One region of the Nitrobacter sp. CN101 genome, then DNA from elsewhere that is predicted to be linked to it. Evidence: predicted binding sites of a transcription regulator. Region 1 holds the regulator's gene; the other holds the start of a gene.

Region 1 (6,249 bases):
TTCGACGTGTTCTGATGGTCCTTGCTCATCTTGTCCTCTCTTGAGTACCTTCGGATGAACTTTTCAACCAGCCGGCAATACGGCCGACCAATCGATTGACGCGCTACTTCCACACTCACCATCTTGCTAACTAAACGATAATCAGCAGACACCTCCCAACCGCCCTTTGTGACCGGTCGCCCTCACAAGCTCTCTGAAGTGCTGATTGGTGACCAGAGCACGGTCCATCCAAAAAGTGCCGACGGTAACCCGGTGCGCGGCCTCTTTCGGATAATGCCTGTCCGATCCCATGCGGAAGGTGCCGCCGGAAATTAGGATCATGCGGTTGTCAGGAACCACATTGCGAAGCGCGATATTGCTCACATTCAGCACGGACCACACCCACTGACATTAACGGGGCATCAGCGCATTTTTGTAACGGGCGTCTAAAATTAGAACCTTCAGTATCCGGAACAACATTAAATCCTCAGAACCGCCAGCCGTCCATACCTCTCGCAAACAATGCTGCGGCTGGTATGGATTTTCGTTTGTCCGGCCGACGAACATCAAACCTTATTAGCGACGGCTACGCGCATAGTTGGAGACAAGGCAGAACGTGCGTATAGTCGTCCTCGCCACGTAAAAGGGCGGGCAGCAAATTGCACCGCCTGGCTAGTTGCGAGGTAGCCGACCGATGAGCGCTCTCGATTATTTCGCCTGGATCGTCCTCATTGTCCTCGTCGCCAGCACCGCATTCGTCGTCATCTTCATGGCGATGCTGCCGGGCATGATCGCCAAGCGTCGCAATCATCCCTGGGTCCAGGCCGTGACGGTGGCTGGCTGGATTACGCTCTTCCTTGGCTTCGCCCTGTGGCCGGTCGCCCTGATCTGGGCCTATGTCGATGTCCCCGCGCCGCGCAGGACAGAGGTGGTGTCGTGATCGTTGTTCTGCTCAACGTCTATCTCGTCATCCTCTTCATCCTGGTGAAGCTAAAGATCGTTTCCTTCAATCTTTTTTGGAAAGTTTCACCTGTCATCGTGTTGTTGCTGCTCCTGGTCGGGCTCTTTATCCCAATGGGATGGGGCGCACCGCAGGGCCCGGCCCTAGTCGTGCGCAATTCTGTTCAAATCGTCTCCAATGTAGCGGGTGAAGTGTCCGAGGTGCCGGTTCAAGCCAACACGGCGCTAAAGGCTGGCGACATACTTTTCAAAATTGATCCGACGCCCTACCGCGCGACCGTTGACGCGCTGACGGCGCAGCTAAAATTCGCTCAACTGCGACTGTCACAGATGACGCAGTTGTATGAGCGTGCCGCGGGACGCCACTTCGACGTTGAGCAACGGCAATCCGAGGTTGATCAACTGAGAGGACAACTAGAGGGAGCCCAGTGGAATCTCGACAAAACGACCATTCGCGCGCCGACCGATGGTTATGTAACCAATGTTGCGCTGCGGAAAGGCGCGCGCGTGGCGAATCTACCGCTGGCTCCGGTAATGGCATTCATAGACACATCCGACACTCTAGTCGGTGTCGAACTGGCACAAAATGACGCGCGATATGTAGCGCCCGGACAGGAGGTCGAAGTTACGTTCAAGTTTCTGCCGGGCCAAATTTTCCCCGCAAGGGTCGAAAGCGTCCTTCAGGCGATCGCCACCGGCCAGGTACAAACATCGGGCCTCGCCGTCCAGCCAAAGCAGATTGAAGCGGCTCCCTTCGTCGTGCGCGTTAAGCTTGATGACGCTAGGCTTGCAGCGAGCCTTCCCGCCGGCACCACCGGCACAGCCGCCATCTTCACTGATCGCGTAAAGCCAGCCCATATCATTCGCAAAGTTCTGCTGCGACAAACGGCGATTATGAACTACATATTGCCGTTCTAGGCATCGCGAAACTCACGCAGGCGTCTAGCCTCTCCCCTTGTGAGAGGGGGACGATACCAGCTCAGGATTTGATTGATATGGCAGACAAGAAAAACAAGACCGCCGGGAAACACAAACCCGCCCTCACCCACATCGACGTCAAAGGCGAAGCGCGGATGGTCGATGTCTCGGCAAAGCCCGCAACCGAGCGTGTCGCCGTCGCCGAGGGTCAGGTCGTCATGACCAAGGCGACGCTCGACTTGATTGAAAGCGGCAATGCCAAGAAGGGCGACGTGCTTGGCACCGCGCGCATTGCCGGCATCATGGCGGCCAAGCGCACTTCGGATTTGATCCCACTCTGCCATCCACTGGCGCTGTCGAAGGTCACGCTCGATATCGAGGCCGACAAGAAAATTCCGGGCTGCCGCGTCCGCGCAAGCGTCAAAGTCTCCGGCCCGACCGGAGTGGAGATGGAAGCCCTCACGGCGGTCTCCGTCGCCTGCCTGACGATCTACGACATGATCAAGGCCGTGGAACGCGGCGTCCGGATCGAGGGCATTCACCTCGTCGAGAAAAAGGGCGGCAAGTCCGGCCATTATCTCGTGACGGATACCCCCTCAGAACCATAGCCGCCGCGCGAACGGGTCGGTAAGCGGCATTTTGGCTCTTGGTACCGTTGTATGCGAGCCGCGAGTTCGGTAGATGTTTGACGCGCCCGCTAGGCGCATTACGCCTAGCGCGTATTCCGCAAATGGATACCGGTTTTGCGATCGGAATACACGCAAGTTATTGATTGAGGGGATTTTCTTACGGCTGATCGCACGGCCGGAAAATGCTCTAGGAGAATGGTCATGCCCCTGATGACGGTCGCCGACGCCCTTGCGGCTGTTCTTGCCGGAGTCGAACCGCTCCCGGAGGAACCCGTGGCTCTCGAAGCCGCGCATCGCCGGGTGTTGGCGCGCGACCTCCCCTCGCGCCGGACTCAGCCGCCGGTCGCAATGTCGGCGATGGACGGCTATGCGGTGCGCGCAGCGGACATTGCGACAATTCCAGCGCGGCTACAGGTGATCGGTGAGATCGCCGCGGGACGACCGCTCGAGCGCGCGCTGCAAACCGGCGAGGCCTTACGGATTTTCACCGGCGGCGTAGTGCCGGACAGCGCCGATACAGTCGTGATCCAGGAAGACACCGAACGCGACGGCAACCACGTTATCGTCAAGGAGGCCACTGCTCCCGGAAAGAACATTCGTCCTGCCGGCGTGGACTTTCGTGAGGGCGACGTCCTGATCCGGGCCAGCAGCCATCTCACCGATCGCCATCTTTCCCTTGCTGCCGGCATGAACTATCCAGACCTGCCGGTGCATCGCCGTCCCACAATAGCGATGCTCGCCACGGGCGACGAACTGGTTTTGCCGGGCGCGACGCCCGGTCCGGGCCAGATCATCCTGTCCAACGGCTACGCGCTTCGCGCACTCGCCCGAGGCGAAGGCGCCGAGGCGATCGACCTGGGTATCGCCGCCGACACCATGGACGCCACAACCGCCGCGATCCGCCGCGCCCGCGAGAGCGGCGCCGACATTCTGGTTACGACCGGCGGCGCGTCGGTCGGCGACCATGACTTCGTCAAGCGTGCGCTGGAGGCGGAAGGCGTGGAGATGGCGTTCTGGCGGATCGCACTGCGGCCGGGCAAGCCGATGATGCACGGACGTCTAGGCCCGATGCGGGTGATCGGCCTCCCCGGCAATCCCGTCTCGTCCTACATCTGCGCGTTTCTGTTCATGGTGCCGCTGATTCGTGCGCTATCGGGGCGTGAAGATGTGCACCACTGCATTGAACCGGCGCTGCTCGGAAGCGATGTTAGCGCCAATCAAGCCAGGCAGGATTATCTGCGCGCCCGGCTCACGCCCTCGACGGACGGCTTGCCGGTGGCGACGCCGATCGGGCATCAGGACAGCTCGCTGATGGGAAAACTCGCTGCGGCAGAGGCTCTCGTAATCCGCACGCCATTTGCGCCGGCCGCAAGCAAAGGCGAGCCCTGTGCCATCATTAAGCTTTCGCTGTCATAAAACGTCGCTTTGTTGACCTTAAATTAAAGGGTTGCGGAACACATATCGAACATATAGTGTATGTTCATGATTTGTTTCGAGGTTCGTGCCGCGGGGTTATAAGGGCTGCAGCCCCGATGTCCCCTAGTTGGCAAGAACCCCATCAACCAGGGACTGGGTCGGGATGCTCACGCGCAAACAGTATGAACTCCTGCGTTTTATCAACGAACGGCTGAAAGAATCCGGCGTGCCGCCCTCGTTCGATGAAATGAAGGACGCGCTCGACCTGCGCTCGAAGTCCGGCATCCATCGCCTGATTACCGCGCTGGAAGAACGAGGATTCATCCGCCGTCTACCCAACCGCGCCCGCGCCATCGAAGTCATCAAACTGCCCGAACTCGCCGCCAGCGGCGGCGGCGGCCGTCGCGGTTTCACACCGAGCGTCATCGAAGGCAATCTGGGCAAAGTCCGCCGCAGCAGCGGCGGCGCTGTCGTCGACGATGCGGAACGTCCGGTCGCCGTTCCGGTGATGGGACGGATTGCAGCCGGCACGCCGATCGAAGCGTTGCAGACCTGCAGCCACACCGTCAGCGTGCCGCCCGACATGCTTGGTACCGGCGAACACTACGCGCTTGAGGTGCGCGGCGATTCCATGGTCGATGCCGGAATTCTCGATGGCGATCTTGCGTTGATCCAGCGGAACCAGACCGCTGATACCGGCGACATCGTCGTTGCCCTGATCGACGACGAGGAAGCGACGTTGAAACGCTTCCGCCGTCGCGGCGCTTCGATCGCGCTGGAGCCGGCGAACACGGCTTACGAAGTTCGCATACTTCCGCCCAACCGGGTCCAGATCCAGGGCAGACTGATCGGCATTTACCGCAAGTACTGATTTCATCAGGAGCGAAAGGCTCCGACCGTGGACGAGCCGTTCAATCGTCCGGCTGGAGATCCTCGGGCGCCGGCGTGGCGTCGGCCGGGGGCTCCGGTTTTGATTGCAGCTGTGCTGACTGTTCATCGACGGCAGCGGATGACCAGGGACGATCGACGCCGACAGGACGTGCGGCATCAACAGCAAAGCCAGATCTTGAAGCACCAGATCTTGAAGCACTTGGGGTTCGCCACAGGGCAAGAGCGCCTTCACGCCGTAGCCTGTTTTGATCGATCACCTGCGCAAGGCACCCCTCCGGAGCCTGCCACGGCGTCACCATGAGCTCCGCCCGAGCGCAATCATCCTGTATCGCCTCCGGACGCCGCGTCAGCGCGACAAGTCCACCTCCACTCACCTTGACCACGCAGCCCTCATCGTCACATGAGGCGCCCTCCGCCAGTGTAGGGTCGGCAGACCCACGCCCATCCCCGTCGGCGGCAAGCCATTCCTTGACGGTGAAAGAGTCCTTACTCGTGCTGATGAGACGCAGCCTGCCGTCCCCGCCCCTCACGGCGACATTGCGACCTTCGGCGGAGATCAGGATATCCGGCGGCGTCACCGCAAGTGACCACACGATCGCCAACCCGACCACAGCTGCGCCGCTCCAGCGCAGCGGCGTTCTCAACAATCCGAGCAGAATGATGCCCGCGGTCGCCGCGAGCAGCGGTCCCGTTCCAAATGCAGCCGTATGACCGACGGCGCCCGGAAGCGCCGCTACCCATTGAGCCACAGCGACCATCCATTCGATGCCAAAGTCCATCAGCCGCCAGAACACGCCGTCGAAGCCAAACGGCATGGCCGCAAGTCCGAGAAGCCCGGCCGGCATCACCAGCGCCGAGATCACCGGCATCGCCAGCAGGTTCGCAACCATGCCGTATGGCGTCACCCGATGGAAATGGAACGCGACATACGGCGTGGTCGCGAGTCCGGCCACGAGTGACGCCAGCGCCAGCATAGCGATTTCGCGTCCACCCCACAGAGCGGCCCTCGCCGTCGGCGAGTGATCGGGGGTTGCAAGCATCTTCGGCATGCCGACCTGAACCAGCGCCACCAGCCCGAGCGTCGCCGCGAACGACATTTGAAAGCTCGGGTGAATCAACGACTCCGGCGCAATCGCAAGCACGATCATCGCCGCGACCGCGAGTGTGCGAAACGTGATGGCGCGCCTGTCCACCGTGATCGCAATCAGTACCACCGCCGTCATAAAGAACGAGCGTTGGGTCGCGACCTCGGCGCCCGACAGCAGAAGATAAAAAGCGGCTGCCACGAACGCCGCCGCCGCCGACCACTTCTTAATCGGGAACGTCGCCGTCAACGCTGGAACCAGCGCCAACAGCGCACGCACCGCGAAGAAGACCACGCCAGCGACGACGGCCATGTGATAGCCGGAAATCGAAAGGACATGGCCCAATCCCGAAATGAACATCGCCTCATTAA
Region 2 (6,249 bases), 1.8 Mb from region 1:
GGCGCAGGTGTGCCGGCGGCACGGCCTGCCGTGGCGTGCGTTCAAGTTCATCACCGACGACGCCAACGATCTCGCGCATCAGGACTGGACCGCCAATGTGAAGGATGGCGAGGGCCTGTTCTGGGATGCGCTGGAGCGGATTCGCTCTTAGTAATCCACCCGCACAAGATACAATCCGTCGGGCGGCGCCACCGGCCCGCACGCTTCACGCCGCCGCGCGGCTAGCGCGTTGGACAGGTCATCGGCGTTCCAGCGGCCATGCCCGACCCACACCAGTGATCCCACCATCGAGCGCACCTGGCTGTGCAGGTACGAGCGCGCCGACGTGATGATGTTGACGTTGTCGCCGGTCCTGACGACGTCGAGCTGATCGAGCGTTTTCTCCGGCGATTTCGCCTGACATTCGGTGTCGCGAAATGTCGTGAAGTCGTGCTTGCCGATGAGCCGCTGTGCCGCCGTGTGCATCGCCTCCGCATCGAGCGGCCGCGGTACGCGCCAGACATGGCCGACATCTATGGCGAGGTTCGCGCGCCGATTGGCGATGCGATAGATGTAGTGTCGCCGGCGTGCTGAGAAGCGCGCCTCGAAGCTGTCGGGCACGATCTCGGCTTCGAGCACGCCGATCGGATGCGGGCGCAGGTGCGCGTTGAGCCCGTCACGCAATCGATTCGGTACGAAGTGCTTTGCGATGTCGCAATGGGCAACCTGCGCCAGCGCATGGACGCCGGCATCGGTGCGGCCCGCGCCGTGCACGCGGACGTAGTCACCGCAAATCGCCTTCACTGCCGCCTCCAGCGCGCCCTGTACCGAGGGACCGTTGTCCTGGTACTGCCAGCCGCAGAAGGGACCTCCGTCATATTCGATGGTCAGCTTGTAACGGGGCATCAGACGAGCCGCAGCGACGGCGTCAGCGGCGTGCCGTTCAGAAAGGCGTCGGCTTTCAGCGGTGGCTTCCCGGCGCGTTGCAATTCAAGGATGCGGATCGCGCCTTCGCCGCAGGCGATCGTTAGACGGTCGTCGAGGAGGCTCCCCGGCGATCCCGCGCCTTCCGCCAGCTCACAACGCAGGAGCTTGACGCGGACCGGCTCGCCATCCACCGGCATCTCGCACCAGGCGCCCGGAAACGGCGACAGGCCATGAATGTGGCGGAGCACATCGCGCGAACGCCTGTTCCAGTCGATGCGCGCCTCGGCCTTGTCGATCTTGGCGGCATAGGTGACGGCGCCATCAATGCCGATTTCGCTCTGCTTGGTCAATTGCAGGCCGTCGCGCGACAGCGAGGCCATCGCACGCACCATCAGATCTGCCCCAAGCGGCGCCAGCGCGTCATGAAGATCCGACGCCGTCATCGCATCGGTGATGGTAATCCGCTCGGCCATGGCGACGTCGCCGGTGTCGAGGCCGGCATCCATCTTCATGACCATGACGCCGCTTTCGGCGTCGCTGGCCATGATGGCGCGGTTGATTGGCGCGGCGCCGCGCCAGCGCGGCAGCAACGATGCGTGCAGATTGTAGCAACCATATCGCGGCGCACCGAGGATCGCCTGCGGCAGGATCATGCCATAGGCGACGACGACCGCGGCATCGGGGACGAACGATTGAAACTCAAGCAGCGCCTCCGGCGTTTTCAGCGTTTTTGGCGTTAGCACGGGGAGGCCTAGGCGCTGCGCTTCCCGCGCCACCGGGCTCGGCTGCAGCTTCATGCCACGGCCGGCGGGCCTCGCCTCGCGGCTGTATACGGCTGCGATCTCATGGCCATGGGCAACGAGTTGCAGCAGCGTCGGCACCGCGAAATCGGGCGTGCCCATGAAAATCAGGCGAAGCGGCATCTGATTGATTTCTGCGCGGCAAGAAGCCGCTTTATCTCGCGGCGAGCTTCGCGGCCTTGGTGAATTTTTTCATCACACGGTCGCGTTTCAGTTTCGAGAGGTGATCGACAAACAGTACGCCGTTGAGATGGTCGATCTCATGCTGGATGCAGGTGGCGAAAAGACCCTCGGCATCCTCCTCGTGCATTTTGCCGTCGAGATCGGTGAAGCGAATCCGCACGCGCGCCGGCCGCTCGACCTCCTCGTAATATTCGGGGATCGACAGGCAGCCTTCTTCATAGACCGACAGTTCCTCCGAAGCCGACCGGATTTCCGGATTGATGAAGACACGCGGTCGCGGTTTCGTCTCTCCTTCCTCATCGCGTTTGGCGAGGTCCATGGTGACGATGCGGACAGGCTGCGCGATCTGGATGCCGGCGAGCCCGATGCCCGGCGCGTCGTACATGGTCTCGAACATGTCGTCGGCAAGCTTGCGGATCTCCGGAGTGACCTTTTCGATCGGCCTGGAAACCAGGCGCAATTGCTTGTCCGGCACAATGATGATTTCGCGAATGGCCATGTCGGCGATGTAATCCCCGAGTCTGTCCGGGTCAATCCGCGAGCTGCACTGACCGTCCGGCCTTCATGAGCAGGCACGTTGAGCTTTCGTTAACTCAGTGTGTTCGCTCTTCGTTCGCATTGTGGGCCGAATCGGCTACAAGATCCGGATGAACGAGATCCTTTTCATACTGGGCGACGTGCCGGTGCGGACCAGCGCCGTGCTGATCGGGTTTGGTGCGCTGGCGCTTGTATTGCTGCTGATCATCGCCATTGTGATCGCGCGCTCGGGACGCCGGGGAACCGACATGGCCACCGCGCAAGCAAGCCGCGCGGACGAGCTGGAGGATCGCCTCAACGACATGATGCGGGCTCAGGCCGAGGCCGCCGGCCGTGTCGACGCCATGGGCAAGGCCCTTGCAGGGCGACAGGCGGAGATGGCGCGGGCGGTCAGCGATCGGCTGGACGCGGTCACCCACCGCGTCGGCCAGTCGATGGAGCAGACCACGCGCAACACCATGGACAGTCTGCGGGTGCTACACGAACGGCTCGGAATTATCGACAACGCGCACCAGAACCTGACCGAACTGACGACGCAGGTGACGACGCTGCGCGATGTGCTCGCCAACAAGCAGTCGCGCGGCGCGTTCGGGCAGGCGCGGATGGAGGCGATTGTGCAGGACGGAATGCCGAAGGGCTCGTTCGCCTTTCAGTACACGCTGCCAAACGGTAAGCGGCCGGATTGCGTGATCTTCCTCCCCGATCAGCGCCCGCTTTGCATTGATGCGAAATTTCCGCTTGAGGCGATGACGGCGCTGCGCGACGCCCGAACCGACGACGAAAGGAAACTCGGAAATCAGCGGCTGCGTGCCGACGTCATGCGGCACGTCACCGACATCGCCGGAAAATATCTGATCCCGGGCGAGACCCAGGACACCGCGCTGATGTTCGTGCCGTCGGAATCGGTCTATGCCGAGATTTACGACAGCTTCGACGATGTGATCCAGAAGGCCTATCGCGCCCGGATCGTGCTGGTATCGCCGTCACTCTTGATGCTGGCGATTCAGGTGATGCAGCAGCTTCTCAAGGACGCGCGGATGCGCGATGCTGCGGATCAGGTACGGATCGAGGTCATGAACATGATGGGTGATGTCGAGCGCCTGCGCGACCGGGTCAGCAAGCTTGGCAGCCATTTCGATCAGGTCAGCGAGGATGTGAGGCAGGTCCTGATCTCGGCTGGCAAGATCGGCAAACGGGCTACGAGGATCGAGGAACTCGATTTCAGCAAGGATGAGGCGGCTGCGGAGACGCCACGGATCGTCGAGTCCGTCGAACCGAAGGTGTTTCCGCCGCAGTTCGCCCGCAAAATCCAGGCTGGTGAGTAAGAGGAGGGCGGAACTGACCGAATCTGCTAGCACTGCGGCATGAGCGCTCCGGACGTCGCCCCAACCGTATCCGAGGCTGCCTCCCGCGCGTCTTGGCGCGAGAGCATGGCGGTCTATCTGCAACCGCGCGTCCTCATTGTCATGATGCTCGGCTTCTCGTCCGGCCTGCCGCTGGCGCTGTCGGGCTCGACTCTGCAGATTTGGATGAAAGAATCCGGCATCGATCTGCACGACATCGGTCTGTTTGTTCTCGTTGGCACGCCCTATACGCTGAAGTTTCTGTGGGCGCCGTTGGTCGATGCCCTGCATATTCCGCTGCTGACGCGACGGTTCGGCCGCCGCCGCGGTTGGCTCGTCTTTTCACAACTGCTTCTGATCGCGGCAATCTTGTTGCTGGCCTCGACCGATCCGATGAAAGCGCCGTGGTTTGTCGCGCTCGGCGCGGTGCTCGTGGCGGCGACGTCGGCGACGCAGGACATCGTGGTCGATGCCTTTCGCGTCGAGAGCCTGCCGGAAAGCGAGCAGGCTGCCGGCATGGCGGGCTATGTCGCCGCCTATCGCATCGGCATGCTGGTCTCGACCGCCGGAGCTCTCTTCCTGGTCAGCGCATTCGAAGGGACAGGCCTGGTCCGCGCTTCGGCGTGGGCGTGGGGCTACATTAGCATGGCGGTGATGGTTCTGATCGGCACCGTCACGGCGCTGGCGGCCACCGAGCCCGAGCAATCCGTGCGCGCCGAACTGGCGACGCGGGCTAAGGGCGGTTTCGCGCGGGTCATGAATGCCGCGGTCGGCGCATTCTCTGAATTTCTGAGCCGTAAGGACGCTCTCGCCGCGCTCGCCTTCATCGTGCTGTTCAAGTTCACCGACGCGTTCTCCGGCACGATGACCGCACCGTTCGTCATCGATCTGGGCTTCACCCGCAACGACTACGCCGCCATCGTCAAAGGCGTCGGTCTTGCCGCGACGCTGATCGGCGGTTTTGCCGGCGGCTTCGTGGCGCGGCGCTATTCACTGGCGACGAGCCTGTGGATCGGCGGCATTTTGCAGGCGGTCGCCAACCTGTCGTTCTCATGGCTGGCGCTGGTCGGCGTTAATCAATGGGCGCTGGCTCTCGCTATCACAGCGGAGAATTTCACCAGCGCTATCGGCACGGTGATCTTCGTCGCCTATCTGTCGGCGATGTGCCGCAATCCGTTGCACACCGCGACCCAATATGCGCTTCTCACGGCGCTTGCCGCGGTCGGCCGAACCTATCTGTCCGCCAGCGCCGGGTTCGTCGCCGAGGCGACGGGATGGCCGCTGTTCTTCGCGATCTGCGTTGCCGTTGCCATACCAAGCCTGATCCTGCTGGCCTGGCTGCAGCGGCGCGGGCACTTTGCCGCGCTGCAGGCGTAAACGGTGGCGCGGCGAACCGGTACCTACCTCGGGTCAAGCCCGAGGACAGGCTTCGCTCGAGAACGCTATTTCCAGATCATGTCCTTCGCCGCGATCAACCCGCCGCCCGCGATCAGCACGGACGCGACGGCGAGCGCCGCAGTCGGCTTCGCGAAACCCGCCAGTATCAGGAACGCGGTCGAAAGTAGCGGCGTCGCATAAGCGGCCGCGCCGAGCACGCGAATGTCGCCGCGCTTCATGCCGATATCCCAGACATAGAAGGCAAGGCCGACGGGACCGACGCCAAGCGCGGCGATCGCGAGCCACTGTGCCGCGCTGTCCGGCCACACCGTCTGTTCCATGAGCAGATGCGCAACCCCCGCTAGTGCAGCCGTCGCCAGGCAAAAGCCCGCGACCGCGTCGGTTGGAACCGAGGCCAGGCGTCGCGACAGCACCGAATACGCTGCCCAGACAAACGCCGCCATGAACGCCGCCGCAAGCCCGGACATCTGGACGCGTTCGAACACAATCGAGGTACCGCCCGCAAACAGCGAAACCGTCCCGGCCAGCCCGAGGATCGCGCCGATCAGATGATGCGGCGCCAGCCGCTCCCCTGGCAGCATCGAGGAGAACAGCACGATCAACAGCGGCCAGAGATAATTCAGGAGGCCCGCTTCGGCGGGCGGCGCCTGTCGCAGCGCGATGAAATACAACGCATGATAGCCGAACAGCCCTCCCACCCCCACGAGCCATACAACCGCCGGCTGCCGCAACGCGCTGACGCCTTCGGGACGGAGCAGCCAGCTTGTGCAGCCGGCAAGACCACCAATCGCAAACGTCATGGCCGCGAGTTGAAACGCGGGAATGTGCCCGGTTGCGACTGTCATGACCGCGAGCAGCGACCACATCAGGATGGCGGCGAGGCCGATGAGTGTCGCGGTCCGGGAGGTCATGATTTCTTCCTTCTCCTCTCTTGGGAAAAGGAAAGAAGCGGCATGTCCACCCTATGCACTATTCATCACGCTTGATACTGGCCGCCGTTGATGCTCAGCGTCGATCCCGTGATGAAGCCGGCATCGTCGGCGGCGAGGAATATCACCGTGCGCGCGATCTCATCGGGCTCA

What was found. Region 1 encodes LexA, which represses DNA repair genes until DNA is damaged. Its sites were predicted from a motif close to TGTTCNNNNTGTGTTCNG; they were not measured.
Region 2: ACZ5IL_RS20740 (DNA recombination protein RmuC) is a predicted target of LexA. The motif match lies at 2,489-2,506, and genes of this name have one in related genera.

The regions. Positions count from the first base shown of each region.
Region 1 covers NZ_AP038833.1:2,326,702-2,332,950, reverse strand. Annotated here, with positions in the region: gene ACZ5IL_RS11585 (arylsulfatase) at 1-29, opposite strand, end outside; partial or broken gene ACZ5IL_RS11580 (SUMF1/EgtB/PvdO family nonheme iron enzyme) at 169-321, opposite strand; gene ACZ5IL_RS11575 (DUF3302 domain-containing protein) at 674-919, shown strand; gene ACZ5IL_RS11570 (HlyD family secretion protein) at 916-1,857, shown strand; gene moaC (cyclic pyranopterin monophosphate synthase MoaC) at 1,935-2,465, shown strand; gene ACZ5IL_RS11560 (molybdopterin molybdotransferase MoeA) at 2,688-3,902, shown strand; gene lexA (transcriptional repressor LexA) at 4,066-4,773, shown strand; gene ACZ5IL_RS11550 (ComEC/Rec2 family competence protein) at 4,814-6,249, opposite strand, start outside.
Region 2 covers NZ_AP038833.1:4,152,025-4,158,273, reverse strand. Annotated here, with positions in the region: gene ACZ5IL_RS20760 (phosphorylase family protein) at 1-151, shown strand, start outside; gene truA (tRNA pseudouridine(38-40) synthase TruA) at 148-885, opposite strand; gene fmt (methionyl-tRNA formyltransferase) at 885-1,829, opposite strand; gene def (peptide deformylase) at 1,861-2,388, opposite strand; gene ACZ5IL_RS20740 (DNA recombination protein RmuC) at 2,537-3,751, shown strand; gene ACZ5IL_RS20735 (AmpG family muropeptide MFS transporter) at 3,791-5,146, shown strand; gene yddG (aromatic amino acid exporter YddG) at 5,212-6,078, opposite strand; gene phbB (acetoacetyl-CoA reductase) at 6,144-6,249, opposite strand, start outside.